One region of the Mesorhizobium sp. B2-8-5 genome, then DNA from elsewhere that is predicted to be linked to it. Evidence: predicted binding sites of a transcription regulator. Region 1 holds the regulator's gene; each other region holds the start of a gene.
What was found. Region 1 encodes LexA, which represses DNA repair genes until DNA is damaged. Its sites were predicted from a motif close to TGTTCNNNNTGTGTTCNG; they were not measured.
Positions count from the first base shown of each region.

Region 2: a site for LexA is predicted at 2,556-2,573, ahead of FJ430_RS28400 (PA0069 family radical SAM protein). Genes of this name have one in related genera too.
Region 3: a site for LexA is predicted at 3,351-3,368, ahead of recA (recombinase RecA). Genes of this name have one in related genera too.
Region 4: a site for LexA is predicted at 2,283-2,300, ahead of FJ430_RS06635 (helicase-related protein). Genes of this name have one in related genera too.

Region 1 covers NZ_CP083951.1:4,174,390-4,179,002, forward strand. Annotated here, with positions in the region: gene gltX (glutamate--tRNA ligase) at 1-14, opposite strand, end outside; gene FJ430_RS20285 (ComEC/Rec2 family competence protein) at 118-2,574, shown strand; gene lexA (transcriptional repressor LexA) at 2,615-3,349, opposite strand; gene kynU (kynureninase) at 3,800-4,613, shown strand, end outside.
Region 2 covers NZ_CP083951.1:5,731,531-5,736,143, forward strand. Annotated here, with positions in the region: gene FJ430_RS28380 (4-(cytidine 5'-diphospho)-2-C-methyl-D-erythritol kinase) at 1-852, shown strand, start outside; gene moaB (molybdenum cofactor biosynthesis protein B) at 839-1,396, shown strand; gene FJ430_RS28390 (GFA family protein) at 1,521-1,946, shown strand; gene FJ430_RS28395 (glycosyltransferase) at 1,995-2,498, opposite strand; gene FJ430_RS28400 (PA0069 family radical SAM protein) at 2,648-3,802, shown strand; gene FJ430_RS28405 (ribonuclease HII) at 3,999-4,613, shown strand, end outside.
Region 3 covers NZ_CP083951.1:3,970,152-3,974,764, reverse strand. Annotated here, with positions in the region: gene alaS (alanine--tRNA ligase) at 1-1,752, opposite strand, end outside; gene recA (recombinase RecA) at 2,195-3,292, opposite strand; gene FJ430_RS19240 (carbohydrate kinase family protein) at 3,574-4,512, shown strand; gene FJ430_RS19235 (pseudouridine-5'-phosphate glycosidase) at 4,552-4,613, shown strand, end outside.
Region 4 covers NZ_CP083951.1:1,372,711-1,377,323, forward strand. Annotated here, with positions in the region: gene FJ430_RS06635 (helicase-related protein) at 1-2,118, opposite strand, end outside; gene phbB (acetoacetyl-CoA reductase) at 2,833-3,558, opposite strand; gene FJ430_RS06645 (acetyl-CoA C-acetyltransferase) at 3,683-4,613, opposite strand, start outside.

The sequences.
Region 1 (4,613 bases):
ACCTTGTCGGACATGGAACTCTCGAGGAAGCACTGAAAAGATGCATGTTTCGCGCGGACTTCCACGCGACCGGCGTTCATGTAGCATAGGCGGTCTGGGGCGCAAGGGGCAGACCCGATGGCTGGACGTGGCCGGGGCGCGGAGGAGGGCGGGGGAACGACAGCTGGCGTCAGCGAACGCCTGATGTTTGCCCATGCCGCGCCCGAAGAGGGAGCGCCGGTTTCGCTTCCGGAGCCGCGGGCACCTACCGAGCTTACGCCACCCGGTGACGGTGCAATACAGCCGGTCTCGCCAACGGCGAGCCTCAGCCGAATCCGCAAACAGCTTGGCCGCGCCTCGCTTCCCGCATTGCTCCGAAGCATCGGCACCGCTGCCGCCACCGAGCTTGACCGCGGCATCGGCTTCCTGCTGGTGCCGGTGTTTTTGGCCGCCGGCGTCATCTATTACTTCACGCTGAGCGCTGAGCCGGATCTCTACAGGCCGCTTGCGGCAGTGGCCCTGATGGCGGTCTGCGCGGCGGCCTCACATTCCCGGCACAGAACGCACCTTGTCTTCATGGCGGCGTTTTTCTGCGCCTTGGGCTTTCTCGCGGCCAAGGTCGAGACCTGGCGGATGGCAACCCCGATGCTGGGTTCGGAAATCCAGACACGGCTGACGGGCCGCCTCGTCACCGCCGAGGCGATGGCCAATGGCCGTGTCCGGCTGACCATCGACTTGATTTCCACGGAACGTCCGAAGCTGCGCTACGCGCCGGACCGCGTCAGGCTTTCGGCGCGCAGGATCCCGCCCGACATGACAGCCGGGTCGATGCTGACCGGCTATGCCAAGCTGTTGCCGCCGACCGGCCCGGTTCGGCCGGACAGCTACGACTTTTCATTCGACAGCTATTTTGCCGGCATTGGCGGCAGCGGCTTTTTCCTGGGTGATCCAAAGCTGATTGCGCCAGCGAAAGCGCCGTTTGGCGCGCGCGTCGCATCGGCAGTGGAAAACGCGCGCGAAGGGATCGCCGATCACATCAGGAGCGCCATCGGCGGATCCGAAGGCGAGATCGCGGCGGCGCTGATCGTCGGCGTTCGTGCCGGCATTCCGGAAGCCATCAACGAGTCGATGCGACGGACCGGCATCTACCACATCATTTCGATCTCCGGCCTGCATATGGCGCTGGTCGCCGGCACGATCATGGTCCTTTTGCGCGGCGCCTTCGCGCTGTTTCCGGATTTCTCGTCGCGCCGGCCGGTGAAGAAATATGCCGCTGCAATCGCGCTGCTCTCGATCGCCGCCTACCTCGTGATCTCCGGCATCGTGGTGGCGGCCGAGCGGAGTTTCATCATGCTGGCCGTGATGCTCGCCGCCGTGCTCTTCGACCGCGCGGCGCTCACCATGCGCAACCTGGCGATCTCGGCCATCGCCGTCATCCTTGTCTCGCCGCACGAAGTTGTCGGCCCGAGCTTCCAGATGTCCTTCGCCGCCACCGCCGCGCTGGTCGGCGCCTATGCCGGTTTTGCCGACTATCGCGCCGGCAAAACGACCGGGCCGCCGGCAAAGCATTCGTTCCTCGGCTTCCTATCGCGAAAACTGGCGATTGGAGTAGGTGGTGCCGCCGTGACGTCGCTCATCGCGGGCAGCGCGACATTGTTGTTTGCGATCTGGCACTTCCAGCGCGTATCGCCGCTCAGCCTGCTGGCCAATCTGTCGGTCATGCCGATCGTCTCACTGATCGTCATGCCGTTCGCCGTGTTGAGCGCGCTGGCCATGCCCTTCGGCTTCGACGGCCCCTTCCTCTTTGTCATGGGCAAAGGCCTGACGGCGATGATCGCCATTTCGGCGTGGATCTCCGAGCGCTCACCAGTCGACGCCGTCGGGCTGATCTCGATCCAGTCGGTGCTGCTGGCGACGGTCGCGCTGGTCATCGCGACGATGGCCACCACCTGGCTGAGGCTTGCCGCCGTACCCTTCGCGCTCGCCGCGCTGCTGGCCATTCCGCATGTCCGCGCCCCGGATGTGCTTGTCTCGGAGGACGCGCATCTGGTGGCGATGCCGATCGGCGGCGGCGAGCTTGCCATCAACCGCACGCGCTCCAACGACTTCACCACGGACAACTGGAAACGGGCGCTGAAAGCCGAGGAAATCGTACCGCCGGAGACGTTCGCTAAAGACGCCCTCGACATCGCCGATCCCGTCGACCTGCCGCCCGGCTCGCCCTTCTACTGCATCGGCGACCTCTGCATCGGCCGGCATCCTTCCGGTGCCATCGTCGCGCTCGCCGAGAACCGCGCCAGCGCCCGGCCTGCTTGCGGTTTCGCCGACCTCATCGTCATCGACGACGCCACGGCCCACAATCCATGCCGCGATCCGCGCGTACTCGTCGTCACCAAGCGGCAGCTGGCACGCGACGGCAGCGCCGCCATCTTCTTTGATCCGCAATCGGCAACCGCGCGGCCAACCGTTCGCTACGCGGTCGAAGAACCGTACCGACCCTGGCACGAGCAGCGGAAATACGCGCGTGAGGCGAGGGGGCTGCCGCCCTATCAACGACCGGAAAAGCCGGCGGTCGCGCCGCAGCCTACAGAATAGATGGCACACAGTTCCGGCGAAGACCGCCGCGCGGTTCTGCTCAGTAACGGCGGATGAGTCCGACGAGCTTACCCTGAACCTTGACCCGGTCCGGTCCGAAGATACGGGTCTCGTACGCCGGGTTGGCGGCCTCGAGCGCGATCGAGGCACCCTTGCGACGAAACCGCTTCAGGGTCGCTTCCTCGTCGTCGACCAGCGCCACCACGATCTCGCCCGGACTTGCCGTATTGGCGTTGCGGATTATGACCGTATCGCCGTCGAAGATACCGGCCTCGATCATCGAGTCGCCCTTGACCTCCAGCGCATAATGCTCGCCGCCCATGATCATGTCCGGCGGCACCGAGATCGAATGCGTCTGGTGCTGGATGGCGTCTATCGGCACGCCAGCGGCGATGCGGCCCATCACCGGAATGGACACGGCCGAAACAGCGTCGTCGTCATTGCTGGGTGTCGGCGTGCGCGAGGGCGCCGCCGGCTTGACCTCGCGGCCAAGATTGCCCTGGCCGCCCTGGATGACGCTCGGCGAAAACTTTCTCGCGGCATTCAGGCCAGGCGCGATCGAGTCGGGCAGCCGCAGCACTTCAAGCGCGCGCGCCCGGTTCGGCAGCCGGCGAATGAAGCCGCGTTCTTCCAGCGCCGTGATCAGCCGATGGATGCCCGATTTGGAGGCGAGGTCGAGCGCTTCCTTCATCTCGTCGAAAGACGGTGGAATCCCGCTCTCCTTGAGGCGTTCATGGATGAACATCAGCAGTTCATGTTGTTTGCGCGTCAGCATGGCGGCCCCCTTGGGTTCTGAAACCGGAATCAGAAAAACAAACCCAGAACAAACACTATCTGTTCCAGTTGTGTTCCGCAACCGTTTAAAGTTTAGTGAATTTGTTGAGGCTTCGGAAACAATGTTGCATCCAAGGGATACCTGACCGGGTCAGGTCGGCGGTGTCATTGATTCCGCTCGATTATGCAGCCCTCCTTAAGCTGAAGCGCGGTCCAACACCATCACAAAGGCGCGGGGCGGGATCGCTTCGGCTCTTGCGCGAACGTGCCTCACCGTGAACGAAACGGACCCAAAATGCCAACTTCGGCAATGGTCGCAATCCTTGGTCTTCGCCGTCTATGGACCAGCTAACATAGCGCAGAAGGTTCTTGCCGTGGCACGGACGGTGGTGAGACAACCGCCCTTGGCCAACCGTGAGAGGCGCCATGCCGAAATGGAGGCGGCAGCATGATGGGGGGAATTCCTGATCTCGCCGAGATCGAGGCGATGGATGCAGCGGATCCGCTGCGCGCCCTGCGCGATCGCTTCGTCCTGCCGGAGGGGGTGATCTACCTCGACGGGAATTCGTTGGGAGCGGCCTCGCATGCCGCATTCGACGAGTTGCGCAAGGCAGCTGCCGAGGAGTGGGCGCATGACCTCATTCGTGCCTGGAACAAGGATGGATGGTTCGACATGCCGGTCGAGCTGGGCGACCAGCTCGGGCGCCTGATCGGCGCGGCGCCGGGCCAGACCGTGGTCTGCGACACCACGTCGATCAACATCTACAAAGTGCTGCACGCGGCGATGGCGATGCGGCCGGACCGAACCGTGATCGTTGCCGAGGGCGACAGTTTTCCGACCGATATCTATATGGCCGAAGGGGTGGCCTGGACCGGAAAGAACACTGTCCTGCGCCTGGCTGGCGTGGACGCGCCGACCATCGAGGAACTGATCGACGGACGCGTGGCGGTGGTGTTGGTCAACCACGTCAATTACAAATCCGGCGAGTTGCGCGACATGGCGGCGCTTACGCGAATGGCGCATGACGCCGGTGCGCTGATCGTATGGGATCTCTGCCACAGCGCGGGCGCCATGCCGGTTGAACTTGACAGGGCAAGCGCCGATTTCGCCGTCGGCTGCACCTATAAATATCTCAATGGCGGGCCGGGTTCTCCTGCCTTTATCTATGCGGCCGAGCGGCATCTTGCCGATGTGCGGCAGCCGCTCAGCGGGTGGTGGAGCCATGCACGGCCATTCGCCTTCGAGCAAGCCTATGCGCCAGGCA
Region 2 (4,613 bases), 1.6 Mb from region 1:
AAGATCAACCTGGCGCTGCATGTCACCGGACGGCGCGCCGACGGCTACCATCTCATCGACAGCCTTGCCGTCTTCACCCGCTTCGGCGACCGGCTCGAGATCGAGCCGGCGGAGCACGACGAGTTCTCGGTATCCGGCCGTTATGCCGCCGGCCTGCCGCTCGACGGCGACAATCTGGTGGTCAGAGCGCGCGATGCCTTGCGCCGGGAAGCGGGCATGCAACAGGGATCACCCGTCGCCATCCGACTGGAGAAGAACCTGCCGATCGCTTCCGGCGTCGGCGGCGGCTCGAGCGACGCGGCGGCGGCGCTCAACGGCCTTGCGCGGCTCTGGAAGCTCGATATCGACGACATTTCGCTGGCGCGGATCGGGCTTTCGCTCGGCGCCGACCTGCCGATGTGCCTGACGTCAAAACCGCTGGTCGCGCGCGGCATCGGCGACGACCTGTCGCCGCTGCTTGCATTTCCGGCGCTTGGCCTGGTCCTGGTCAATCCGGGCGTCGCCGTCTTGACGCCGGACGTGTTCAAGGCGCTGTCCAGCCGCGACAACGAGGCGCTGCCGCCGCTGCCGAAGCGCCTCGACTTCCACGCCGTCCGCAACTGGCTCGAGACGACGCGCAACGACCTCGAACCTGCCGCCCGCTCGATCCAGCCGGCGATCGGCGAGGCGCTCAAGGCGCTCAAGCGCGCCGACGCAGCTTTCGTGCGCATGTCCGGCTCGGGCGCCACGTGTTTCGGCCTGTTCGAGACCGGCAATGTCGCCAAGCGCGCGGCGATCGAGATCCGCGCGCGCCATCCCGATTGGTTCGTCGCCGCGACGCGCAGCATGGAGGTGACCGATGGCGAAGCTTGACGAGAGCCGGCCCTTCATCCCGGTGCGCATCGCCGTGCTGACCGTGTCCGATACGCGTAGCCTTGCCGACGACAAGTCCGGCCAGACGCTGGCCGACCGCATCACGGAAGCCGGCCATACGCTTGCCGCCCGCGACATCGTCACCGACGACCGCGAAAAGATCCGCGACAAGGTTCTCGGCTGGTCGAAGGACGAAAACATCGATGTCGTCATCACCACCGGCGGCACCGGCTTCACCGGCCGCGACGTGACGCCGGAAGCGCTGGAGCCGATTTTCGAAAAGCGCATGGACGGCTTTTCGGAAGTCTTCCACCGCATCTCCTATGACAAGATCGGCACTTCGACGATCCAGAGCCGGGCGACAGGCGGCGTCGTCAACGCCACCTTCGTCTTCGTGCTGCCGGGCTCGCCCGGCGCCTGCAAGGACGCCTGGGACGGCATCATCAAGGCGCAGCTCGACTACCGGCACATGCCCTGCAACTTCGTCGAGATCATGCCGCGGCTGGACGAGCATCTCAGGCGCGGCGGCAAGACTGGTGCATAACTAAAGGCAAAGCATCCCGACCGGCATCCGGTTTGCAGGTGGAGTGGCGCTCTCGCCTACGAGCAGCCATTCCGAAGCCGCGACCGGCAAAGTACCTTGTGCTGCGAACAAGGGACAATCTGCCATGACCGTTCACAGCGGCGGATGCCATTGCGGCAACATCCGCCTGAGCTTCTCCACCGCGCTCGATCCGGCCGGACTGGAAATTCGCGCCTGCCAGTGCTCGTTCTGCACCCGGCATGGCTCGCGCGCGGCCGCCGATCCGAACGGACGCCTGAGCATCTCAGTCGAAGACAGGGCACGGCTGCAGGTCTACCGCTTCGGCCTGCGCACCGCCGACTATCTCGTCTGCCGCGAGTGCGGCGTCTATGTCGCGGCAATCGCCGGAGACGGTGACGACGCCACGGCGGTCGTCATTGTCAACGCGCTTGACGATCACGAGTTGTTCTCCCGCCAGCCGGTCGCCGTTCGGTTCGATGCCGAAACGCGCGAGCAACGTGTCGCCAGGCGCCGCAGGGCCTGGATGCCCGTCGAAATCAGAGGGACCTGACTGGGCAGGGACAGCGCTTCTTCCTTCTCCCACAAGGGGGAGCCTGCATCACTTCGGCGGAGCCACCCAGATTTCGGCGTTCAGCCTTCTGGCGGCAAGGCCGCGCGCCAGGGCCTCGGCGCCTCGCGCGCTCTTTGCCAAGGCCGAGGCCTGACGCTTGCTGATGACAAGACCCTCGGCCAGCGCGCGGTTGCCCGAAAAGACGCGGGCCAGGAAAGGCGCTCGGCCGGCCCGGGCGCGTGAAAACCGCGCCGGCATGGTTTGCTTCGCCGCGTGCGCCACCACCTCGTCGATCCATCCGTCGGCAAGCCGCGCGCCGGGTTCCAGAAAAAGCAGCCAATCGCCCTTGGCCTGGCCGATGCCGGCGCCGATGCCGCCGGCCACATAATGGCAGCCGGCATGTTCGGCCACCCGATGCGTCTGGTCGGTCGAGCCCTGATCGCAGACGATCACGTCGCGCACCACGCCCTCGACCGCGCCGCCGACCAGTGAGGCGAGCGTACGGGCAAGACCCTCTTCGTCGTTGCGGGTTTCGATGAGAACGCTGAGCATCCTTAGCCGAATAGCGGAAAGCCGCGGCTTGCGCCAGTTACGGCTTTCCGCCGAAAAAGTTCTTGCTTTGTTCTCTTCGGTAAAATAGGAATAGTTTCATGAACAGAGCGATTCGACAGCCTGCCGACAGTCCCTGGGAGAGGGCGAAAATGGAACAGATCGTCCGCGCCGACATTGCTGCTTTCGGAGCAGGCAGGGCCGAGATGGCAAACGCGATGATCGAACAGAGCGGCATGCGCGTGCGGCCCGACCGCAATCGCGGCCGCTCGGCCGGCATCAACCCGTCCGGCCGGTTCGAGCCGGTCAGCCGCCATGTGTTCGACGACGGCTGGAACTCGCTGGAGGAACTGCCGCCGTTCAAGACGGAAGTGCAGGTCGAGAAGCCGCGCACGATCATCACCCGCAACGAGTCGCCGGACATCTCCTTCGACCGTTCGATCAATCCCTATCGCGGCTGCGAGCATGGCTGCGTCTACTGCTTCGCCAGGCCGACGCATGCCTTCATGGGCCTGTCGCCGGGGCTCGATTTCGAATCGAAGCTTTTCGCCAAGCCGGATGCCGCGCGCATGCTGGACAGGGAATTGTCCAAGCCCGGCTACCAGCCGCGCACGATCGCCATCGGCACCAACACCGATCCCTACCAGCCGATCGAGAAGCAATACCGCATCATGCGCGAGATCCTGGAAGTGCTGGAGGCGCGCGGCCATCCGGTCGGCATCGTCACCAAGTCGGCGCTGGTGACGCGCGACATCGACATTCTGTCGCGCATGGCCGAGCGCGGCCTTGCCAAGGTGGCGCTGTCGGTGACGACGCTTGACCGCATGCTAGCGAGAACCATGGAACCCCGCGCGTCGACGCCGACGAAACGGCTGGAGGCGATCAGGCAGCTTTCTGATGCCCGCATTCCGGCATCGGTGATGGTGGCGCCGATCGTTCCGGGCCTCAACGATCCGGAGATGGAACGCATCCTCGATTCGGCCAGAGCCGCCGGTGCAAGGGAGGCGGGATACGTCATCCTGCGCCTGCCGCTCGAAGTGGCGCCGATCTTCAAGGATTGGCTGCTGCGCCACTATCCCGACCGCTACCGGCATGTGATGTCGCTGATCCGCTCGATGCGCGACGGCAAGGATTACGATTCCGAATGGGGCAAGCGCATGAAGGGCGCCGGTCCCTATGCCTGGCAGATCGGCCGGCGTTTCGAGATCGCCGCCAAGCGGCTCGGCCTCAATGTCGAGCGGCGGCAGCTTCGCACCGACCAATTCGTCGCAGGTTCGGGCGCCGGCGAACAGCTGATGCTGCTTTAACCTCAGCGCCGGCCATGACGGGCCGGCGCTAAGCAATTCCAGGCAAAGCGATTTTCCGTCTGGAATTGTCATCCTTTTCAAGAATCCCGTCCGGCCACTGTCCCCCGGCCGCGAGACGGTGCCTTCCCGGTCCGACGCCCCATCCGACCCGGAAGGACTTGCGGAGAATCGGAGCCGATGCGAACCTCGCCGCACCATGGCTCGCGCGCGTTCCGATTCTCCGCTTCTCTTTGAAATGGTCGAGAAGCCCGACTTCTCGATCGAGACGAAGGCGATGGCCGACGGGCTGTGGCCAGTCGCCGGCATGGACGAGGCAGGGCGCGGTCCGCTGGCCGGACCGGTGGTGGCCGCCGCGGTGGTGCTCAACCCCGCCAATATCCCGGAAGGCCTCGACGATTCCAAACGCCTCACCCATTTGCAGCGCGAGGCGCTGTTCCTGAAGATTCTGGGGTCGGCGCTCAGCGTCTCGATGGCCTCGATCAGCGCCGAAGGCATCGACAACAGCAACATCCTGAAAGCCAGCCTCGAAGCGATGCGCCGCGCCGCCGCCGGCCTGTCGTTGCAGCCGAAGCTCGCTTTGGCCGACGGCCGCGACATTCCGCCGGGTCTCGCCTGCGAAGGCCGGGCGCTCATCAAGGGCGACCAGCGCTCGCAATCGATCGCCGCAGCCTCGATCGTCGCCAAGGTGATGCGCGACCGCATGATGTGCGGCTGCGGCGGACACCACGAACATTACGGCTTCGAGGTGCATATGGGCTACGCGACGGTCCGGCACCGGACCGCGATCGAGATGCATGGGCCAGTGGCAAGG
Region 3 (4,613 bases), 200 kb from region 1:
CTGCGCGACATGGGTGCCCAGCACCTCGCGCAGCGCCTCGTGGATGAGATGCGTCGCGGAATGGTTGGCGCGCAGCCTTGAGCGGCGGGCATGATCGACCTTCAGCTCGACGGCATCACCCGTCTTGACCGTACCTTTGGCCACCTTGCCGAGATGCACGAACAAGCCATCGGCCTTCTTCTGCGTGTCCGAGACCTCGATTGAAAAACCCTCGCCGGAAATCACGCCGGTGTCGCCCATCTGGCCGCCGGATTCGCCGTAGAACGGCGTCTGGTTGACGACCAAGGCGACCGCATCGCCCTGGCTCGCGCTGTCGATGGTCTTGCCGTCCTTGACCAGGGCCTGGACGATGCCTTCCGCCTGCTCGGTCTCATAGCCGAGGAATTCGGTCGCGCCGGTCTTTTCGCGCACCGAGAACCATACCGTCTCGGTCGCGGCCTCGCCCGAGCCCGTCCAATGCGCGCGCGCCTCGGCCTTCTGCCGCTCCATAGCGTCGGTGAAGCCGGCGATGTCGACCGAGATGCTGCGCTGGCGCAGCGCATCCTGCGTCAGATCGAGCGGGAAGCCATAGGTGTCGTAGAGCTTGAAGGCCGTCTCGCCATCCAGCATGTCGCCGGCATGCAGCGTCTCCGTAGCGTCCGAAAGCAGACCGAGGCCGCGCACCAGCGTCTTGCGGAAGCGTGTTTCCTCGAGCTTCAGCGTTTCGGTGATCAGCGCCTCGCCGCGCACGAGCTCGGGATAGGCCTGGCCCATCTCGCGCACCAGCGCCGGCACCAGTTGCCACATTAGCGGCTCCTTCGCGCCAAGCAGCTGCGCATGGCGCATGGCACGGCGCATGATGCGGCGCAGCACATAGCCGCGCCCCTCATTCGACGGCAGCACGCCATCTGCCACCAGGAACGAGGACGAGCGCAGATGATCCGCGATGACGCGGTACGACCCGACGTTCTCCTGGTTCGGCCCCTGGCCTAGCGCCGAGGACGCCGCGTCGATCAAATGCCTGAACAGGTCGGTCTCGAAGACGCTTTCGACGCCCTGCAGGATGGAGGCCATGCGCTCCAGGCCCATGCCGGTGTCGATCGAGGGACGCGGCAGGTCGATGCGCTCTTCCTTCGTCACCTGCTCATACTGCATGAACACCAGGTTCCAGAATTCCAGGAACCGGTCGCCGTCCTCTTCCGGGCTGCCGGGCGGGCCGCCCCAGATATGCTCGCCGCGATCGATGAAGATTTCCGAGCACGGACCGCACGGGCCGGTGTCGCCCATCGCCCAGAAATTGTCCGAGGTCGGGATGCGGATTATGCGGTCGTCGGAGAAGCCGGCGATCTTCTTCCAGTAACCAGCCGCCTCGTCGTCGGTGTGATAGACCGTGACGAGCAGCTTGTCCTTCTTCAGGCCGAAACCCTTGGTGATCAGGTTCCAGGCAAGCTCGATCGCGCGCTCCTTGAAATAGTCGCCGAACGAGAAATTGCCGAGCATCTCGAAGAAGGTGAGATGGCGCGCGGTATAGCCGACATTGTCGAGGTCGTTGTGCTTGCCGCCTGCACGCACGCTCTTCTGCGCGGTGGACGCTCGCGAATAGGGACGTTTCTCCAGGCCGGTGAAGACGTTCTTGAACTGCACCATGCCTGCGTTTGTGAACATCAGCGTCGGATCGTTGCGCGGCACCAACGGGCTGGAGGCGACGATCTCGTGGCCCTCCTTGCGGAAGTAGTCGAGAAATGTCGACCGGATATCGTTCACGCCACTCATTGCGTACTGCCTTTTCGCGAGAACCGCCGGCGTCGCCGGCGGCTGATGGGCTTTGGTGTTTCCAGAAGATAGATGGGCCTTTTAGCCGTAGCTCTTGAGCCTGTCCAGAAACACGGAGTTAGTGCATGTCGCGCAAAAGTGACCTCGGTTTTGCGACAACGACATGCATCAAGCAACGACCTAAAGCGCGTCGCGTGAATCCGTTTCGACGCGACGCGCTTTAGGTCAATCCGCCGGCGAGCGACGGCCCGGCGCCGCCCGCAAAATGCAAAACCGCCGGCGCGAAGGCCGGCGGTTCGGGTACGCAATACTCAAGAACTCGATTACATAAGCATAAGACGATAAACAAGGATTGTGGCCGAACTCCGGCTAAGCCGACGAATAGCTTCCGCCCAATCCCGAACAGGAAACTGCTGCGCGATCTTCCTGGAACGAACCGGCCCTACAAGGCGCCGGCTTCGTCCTCGAAACCGTCGTCGCCGCCTTCGGAGCCGCCATTCTCGAGAAATTTCTCGGCGATCAGCCCGGCATTCTGGCGCAATGCAAGTTCGACCTCACGCGCCGTATCGGGATTGTCGCGCAGGAACAGTTTTGCGTTCTCGCGACCTTGGCCGAGGCGCTGCGAATTGTAGGAGAACCAGGCGCCTGACTTCTCGATGACGCCAGCCTTGACGCCGAGATCGATCAGCTCGCCGGTCTTCGACACGCCCTCGCCATACATGATGTCGAACTCGACCACCTTGAAGGGCGGGGCCAGCTTGTTCTTCACCACCTTGACGCGGGTCTGGTTGCCGACGACCTCGTCGCGGTCCTTGACCGAGCCGATGCGGCGGATGTCGAGGCGCACCGAGGCGTAGAATTTCAGCGCGTTGCCGCCGGTGGTCGTCTCGGGCGAGCCGAACATGACGCCGATCTTCATGCGGATCTGGTTGATGAAGATGACCATTGTGTTGGAGCGCGAGATCGAGGCGGTCAGCTTGCGCAGCGCCTGGCTCATCAGGCGAGCCTGAAGACCGGGCAGCGAATCGCCCATCTCGCCTTCGATTTCAGCGCGCGGCGTCAGTGCCGCCACCGAGTCGACGACCAGCACGTCGATGGCGCCCGAACGCACCAGCGTGTCGCAGATTTCCAGCGCCTGCTCGCCGGTGTCGGGCTGCGAGATCAAAAGGTTCTCGAGGTCGACGCCAAGCTTGCGGGCATAAACCGGATCGAGCGCGTGCTCGGCATCGACGAAGGCGCAGATACCGCCCTTCTTCTGGGCTTCCGCCACCGTGTGCAGCGCCAGCGTCGTCTTGCCCGAGCTTTCCGGCCCGTAAATCTCGATGATGCGGCCGCGCGGCAGGCCGCCGACGCCGAGCGCGATGTCGAGGCCGAGCGAGCCGGTCGGCACGGTTTCGATCTCGACCACCTGCTCGTTGGCGCCGAGCCGCATGATCGAGCCCTTGCCGAAAGCGCGCTCGATTTGCGACAGCGCCGCGTCCAGAGCCTTTGATTTGTCCACTGCCTTATCCTCTACAAGCCGCAAAGAATTCTGAGCCATGATACATCACCCCTTGGTCGTCAATGAAGGCCGGACAATCCGTGATCCCTGCTTGTTTTGTACCTTTTTTGTTCTCATTTGGCAAGGGGCGGCAAGCAGCTGAAAAACAATCAATATCTGGATATGTTCTTTCTTTGTCCCACCAGGGCTGGAGCGAAACAGAACCACTGGTCCAGAAGAGATTTGATATCCGCATGTCCCGAATCGCGGCGCCGATTGCGGGGTGACGCGCAGAAACTTAGTGTGCGCAGCCAACTATCAACCAAGGTTACCATATCCGCATGCCGACATCCCCAACAATCCTGGCGCTGGGCGGAGCCCATATCGACCGGCGCGGCCAGGTCTCGGGCGCCTATGTGCCCGCCGCTTCGAATCCCGGCATCATGCGCGAGGACGTCGGCGGCGTGGTTTTCAACGCGCTGCGCAGCGTGGTGAAGCGCGGCGTGTCGGCCTCGCTGATATCGGTGCGCGGCGGCGACGCTGCGGCCGACACCGTCGCCTTGGCGATCGACAACGCCGGAATAGCGGACCTCTCGGTGGTGTTCCTCGACCGCACGACGCCGAGCTACACGGCGTTGATCGACGCCGAAGGTGAGCTGATTGTCGGGCTGGCCGACATGACGCTCTACGATCTTGCCTTCCCCAAGCAGATGAGGCGTTCCAAGGTGCGCGAGGCGATCGCCGCGGCCGACGCCATCCTGTGCGACGCCAACCTGCCGACGGCGGCGCTGGAGCGCTTGGTAGCGCTTGCCGGTGGCCGGCCGGTCTTCGCCATCGCCGTCTCGCCGGCCAAGGTCGTCCGCCTGGCGCCGCTGCTCGACGACCTGTCGCTGCTTTTCATGAACCGCCGCGAAGCCGCCGCGCTGGCCGACGCCGAGCTATCCGGCGAAACCCTTGTCGACGCGCTCAGGCGGGCCGGCCTGAATGCCGGCGTGGTCACGTCCGGCAGCGCCCCGGTTCTGGGCTTCGACGACACCGGCGTCTTCGAGATCGATCCACCCGCGCCGCGCAAAGTTGCCGACGTGACCGGAGCCGGCGACGCCTTGACCGGCGCAACCGTCGCCGCCTTGCTGCGCGGCCTGCCGTTGCGTGCCGCGCTGCGCGAGGGCCTTGCCGCGGCGATGCTTGCCATAGAGAGCCCGGAGGCCGTGCCGTCCTTCACGGCGGGCAACTTCACGCAGGCGCTTGGCCTTGTGCCGGAGGCGCGGGAGGTGGCATAGGGCCACCAGACACCCACTTCCTCCTGATCGGAGACAGCCGTGACACCCGACACCGCCCGCCCCTTCGTCGACATCCACCCGCCCGTGGCGGAGGCGCTTGC
Region 4 (4,613 bases), 2.8 Mb from region 1:
ATTCTTCAGCGCCCAGAGCAAGGTCACCAGGCCGGCAGGCGCCGGCTTGATCAGCGCCGGCACGAAGACATGGTAGGCGCCGAAGCGCACGCCGAGGCGGCGAAGTGCCGCGCGGCCTTCCTGGTCGAGAGACTTCATCTCCTCCGCGATGTCGCGGCGATTGATCAGGCCGAAATGCTCGACCAGCTGGAAGGCGATGCCGCGCGCGATGCCGGTGAGCTGGTCGGCATTCTTCAAGTCGACCAGCGGCTTCAAAAGCGACTCGATCTGGAAATTGACGAAACGCTCGGCGCGCGCCGCGACCTTGTCGCGGGCAGGCCCGGTCAGCTGCTCGTCGGCAAGCAGGACCAGGCGCGGCTTCAACGCCTCGTCGCCGGCGACCAGCGTGCCGATCGGCGCGCCGATCCAGCGCAGGACGCCGTCCGAGCCCAAAGCCAGGTCGCCATTGGCGCAAGCGGCAAAGCGCTCGGCGCGCGCCTCGAACTCGGCGGCGAGCGCCTTCTGGGCGGCGGTGCGCACCGCCTTGGCGTCCTCGCCGCCGGCGCTCTGGTCGGCGGTGAAGCGGAACCCCTGCAACTCGCCGACATGATGGCCTTCGACGAGGACGGTTCCGGTAGGGCTGATTTCGGCTTCAGGCATGGTATTTTCTCTAAGGCGCCGCATGAGGACGGAAGTCCTGCGGTCTACGAAGCGTTTCGTCAACCGCTCATGCAGCGCATCCGACAATCTGTCTTCGATTTCGCGCGTCTTTTCCTGCCAGTGTAGCTGATCGGCCAGCCAGCCGGGGCGGTTGGAGACGAAAGTCCAGGTGCGGATCTGCGCGATCCGGTGCGAGAGCGTGTCGATATCGCCGTCCGTCGTGTCGGCGCGCCGCACCTGCTCGGCCATGTAATTCTCATCGACATAGCCGTGACGCGCAAGGTCCATATAGATCGAGGCGACGAGGTCGGCATGATGGGCCGGCGCGATCTTGCGGTAGTCCGGCAGGGCGCAGGCTTCCCACAGCAGCGCCACGCGCTCCTTGCCGGTGGCCAAAGCGCGGATGTCGCCATCGCGCGACAGATGCTCCAGCGCCTGCGCGTCCACGGCCGGCAGCGCGCGGGTCAGCCCTTCCACCGGCGCATTGGCCTCGATCGAGCGTTTCAGCGCATCGAGGCTGGAAAAGTCGAAATCGGCGGTGCGCCACTGCAGCACCTTCACCGGGTCGAAGTCGTGTCCCTCGATCTTGGCGACCAGATCCTCGTCGAACGGATCGACCTGGCCGGTGACGCCGAACGTGCCGTCGCGCAGGTGCCGGCCGGCACGGCCGGCGATCTGGCCAAGCTCGGCGGCGGTCAGGTTACGGTATTGGTAACCGTCGAATTTGCGGTTCTGGGCGAAGGCGACATGGTCGAGGTCGAGGTTCAGTCCCATGCCGATGGCGTCGGTGGCGATGAGATAGTCGACATCGCCGGACTGGAAGATCTCCACCTGCGCGTTGCGGGTGCGCGGCGAGAGCGCGCCGAGGACGACGGCCGCGCCGCCCTGCTGGCGGCGGATCAGCTCGGCGATGGCGTAGACCTCGTCGGCGGAGAAAGCGACGATAGCGGTGCGCCGCGGCAGCCGGGTGAGCTTCTTCGAGCCGGCATAGGCAAGGTGCGAAAGCCGCGGCCGCGTCACCACCGACACGCCCTTCAACAGGCGCTGCAGGATGCCGTGCATGGTGGCAGCGCCGAGAAGCAGCGTTTCCTGGCGGCCGCGCAGATGCAGGATGCGGTCGGTGAAGATATGGCCGCGTTCGAGATCGCCGGCGAGCTGCACCTCGTCGATGGCGACGAAGGTGGCGTCGGTTTCGCGCGGCATCGCCTCGACGGTGCAGACCGAATATTTCGCCCCGGCAGGCACGATCTTCTCCTCGCCAGTGATCAGCGCCACCTTGTGGGCGCCGACCTTCTCGCAGACCCGGGCATAGACTTCGCGGGCGAGCAGCCTGAGCGGCAGGCCGATGACGCCGGTCTCATGCGCGACCATGCGCTCGATGGCGAGATGGGTCTTGCCGGTGTTGGTGGGCCCCAGCACGGCCGTCACGTCGCGGCCCGAAAGGATCAGCGGCTGGGAGTGTTTCGGCTGGATGTTCATCGGCTCGGAAATAAGGTTTCTGCCGCTTGTAGTCTGAAGCACGGCGGTGCTGCCGCGTGTGACAGGCGACACATAGGGACTTCGGGCGCGAAGCGAAAGCGGAATGTTCCTTTGGGGACAGGCAGAGCGGACCGGGGTGGGCAAAATCGGTCGTTGTTAACGGCTGGAACGAGTCTGGAACGAATCAGCGACGAATCGCTGACTCGTTCTGATTCAGGTTTTGTTCACGGCTATATGTGGGTTTTTTGACGGCGAGTCTCACCACATGCTGAATCGCTGAATTGGCCCGATTCCTGCGTGGCCCCGTCTGACCGAGACTGTCGTTAACTTTTGCCGGGCAACGGTCGCGGTTGACTTGAGCCTTGCCCTCAAAGTTATGAAATTATTGATTTTTCTTAATCGCCTTTAACGGATTCGGTGACGTTTGCGCCGTCCGCCGTTAACTTTCCGGCCAAAGCCAGAACGAATCGGCGACGAATCAGCGATCCGGTTATTTTCCCGGTTTGTTCACCCCTAGATATGGTGTTATCCACAGCTTACCCACCGAGAATTCACAGCTTGTTGGCGGAGTTGCGCATAAAGGAGGCTGCTGCCGTTAACCTTTGCGTGCCGAATTGAGGCAAGGTGTCGCGCCGAGCTTGTCGACGGGGCAAAAAGGCGGCTCCGATGTCGGGGCCGCCTCGGCGCAAAAAGGGTATCAGGCGAAGTTGGGTATCAGGCGAAGTACTGGCCGCCATTGGCGGTGATGGTCGAGCCGGTGATGAAGCCGGCCTCGTCGGACGCCAGGAAGACGACGCAGCGCGCGATCTCTTCCGGCTCGCCGAGGCGGCCAACCGGGATCTGCGGGATGATGCGCTCGGTGAGCACCTTTTCGTCGATCGCCTTGACCATTTCGGTCGCGATATAGCCGGGGCAGATGACGTTGACGGTGATGCCCGCGCGCGCGCCTTCTTGGGCAAGAGCCTTACTGAAGCCGATATCGCCGGCCTTGGCGGCCGAGTAGTTGACCTGGCCGGCCTGGCCCTTCTGGCCGTTGATGGAGGAAATGGTGATGACGCGACCGAACTTGCGGTCGCGCATGCCGCTCCACAGAGGATGCGTCATGTTGAAGACGCCGGAGAGGTTGGTGTCGATGACTTCCTTCCACTGCGCGGGCGTCATCTTGTGGAACATGGCGTCGCGGGTGATGCCGGCATTGTTGACCAGCACCCCGACCGGTCCGAGATCGGCTTCGATCTGCTTGATGCCGGCGGCGCAGGCCTCGTAGTCGGCGACGGACCATTTGTAGACCGGGATGCCGGTCTCGGCCTTGAATTTCTGCGCCGCCTCGTCATTGCCGGCATAGTTCGCCGCGACGGAATAGCCGGCGTTCTTCAAGGCGACCGATATCGCCGCGCCGATGCCGCGCGATCCGCCCGTGACGATTGCTACCTTGCTCATGTGGTCCTCCCTTTAAAATCGTCTGAGCGAGTAGAGAGTAGCGAATAGCGAGTAGGGTCCGATGTCCCGCCGCGCGACGCTTCTTCTTCCCTATTCGCTACTCCCTATTCGCTACTCGCTGAGTTCACAGCGCTTCCACGCACATGGCCACGCCCATGCCGCCGCCGATGCACAGCGTGGCGAGGCCCTTCCTGGCGCCGCGGCGGCGCATCTCGTGGACCAGCGTGTTGAAGACGCGGGCGCCCGAAGCGCCGATCGGATGGCCGATGGCGATGGCACCGCCATTGACGTTGACGATCGAGGGATCCCAGCCCATGCCCTTGTTGACGGCGCAGGCCTGCGCGGCGAACGCCTCGTTGGCCTCGACGAGATCGAGGTCCTTGACCGACCAGCCGGCCTTTTCCAGCGCCCGCTTCGAGGCAGGGATCGGCCCCGTGCCCATGATCGCCGGATCGACGCCGGCGGTCGCCCAGGAGGCGATGCGCACCAGCGGAGTGATGCCGCGCCGGGCGGCCTCGGCCTCCGTCATCAGCAGCGCGCCGGCGGCGCCGTCATTGATGCCGGAGGCGTTGGCGGCGGTGACCGTGCCGTCCTTGTCGAAAGCGGGCTTCAGCTTGGTCATGGCGTCGAGCGTCGCGCCGTGGCGGATGTACTCGTCCTGGTCGACTGTTGTGTCGCCCTTCTTGCCCTTGATGGTGAAGGCGACGATCTCGTCCTTGAACCTGCCGGCCTTCTGCGCGGCCTCGGCCTTGTTCTGCGAGGCCAAGGCGAACTCGTCCTGGGTTTCGCGGGTGATCTGGAACTGGCGGGCAACGTTCTCGGCGGTGTTGCCCATATGATAGCCGTTGAAGGCATCCCAAAGGCCGTCCTTGATCATGGTGTCGATCATCTTGTAGTCGCCCATCTTGACGCCGGCGCGTAGGTGCTCGGCGTGCGGCGACATCGACATCGATTCCTGGCCGCCGGCGACGATCACCTTGGCGTCGCCGGTGGCGATCTGCTGCATGCCGAGCGCGATGGCGCGCAAGCCCGAGCCGCAAACCTGGTTGAGGCCC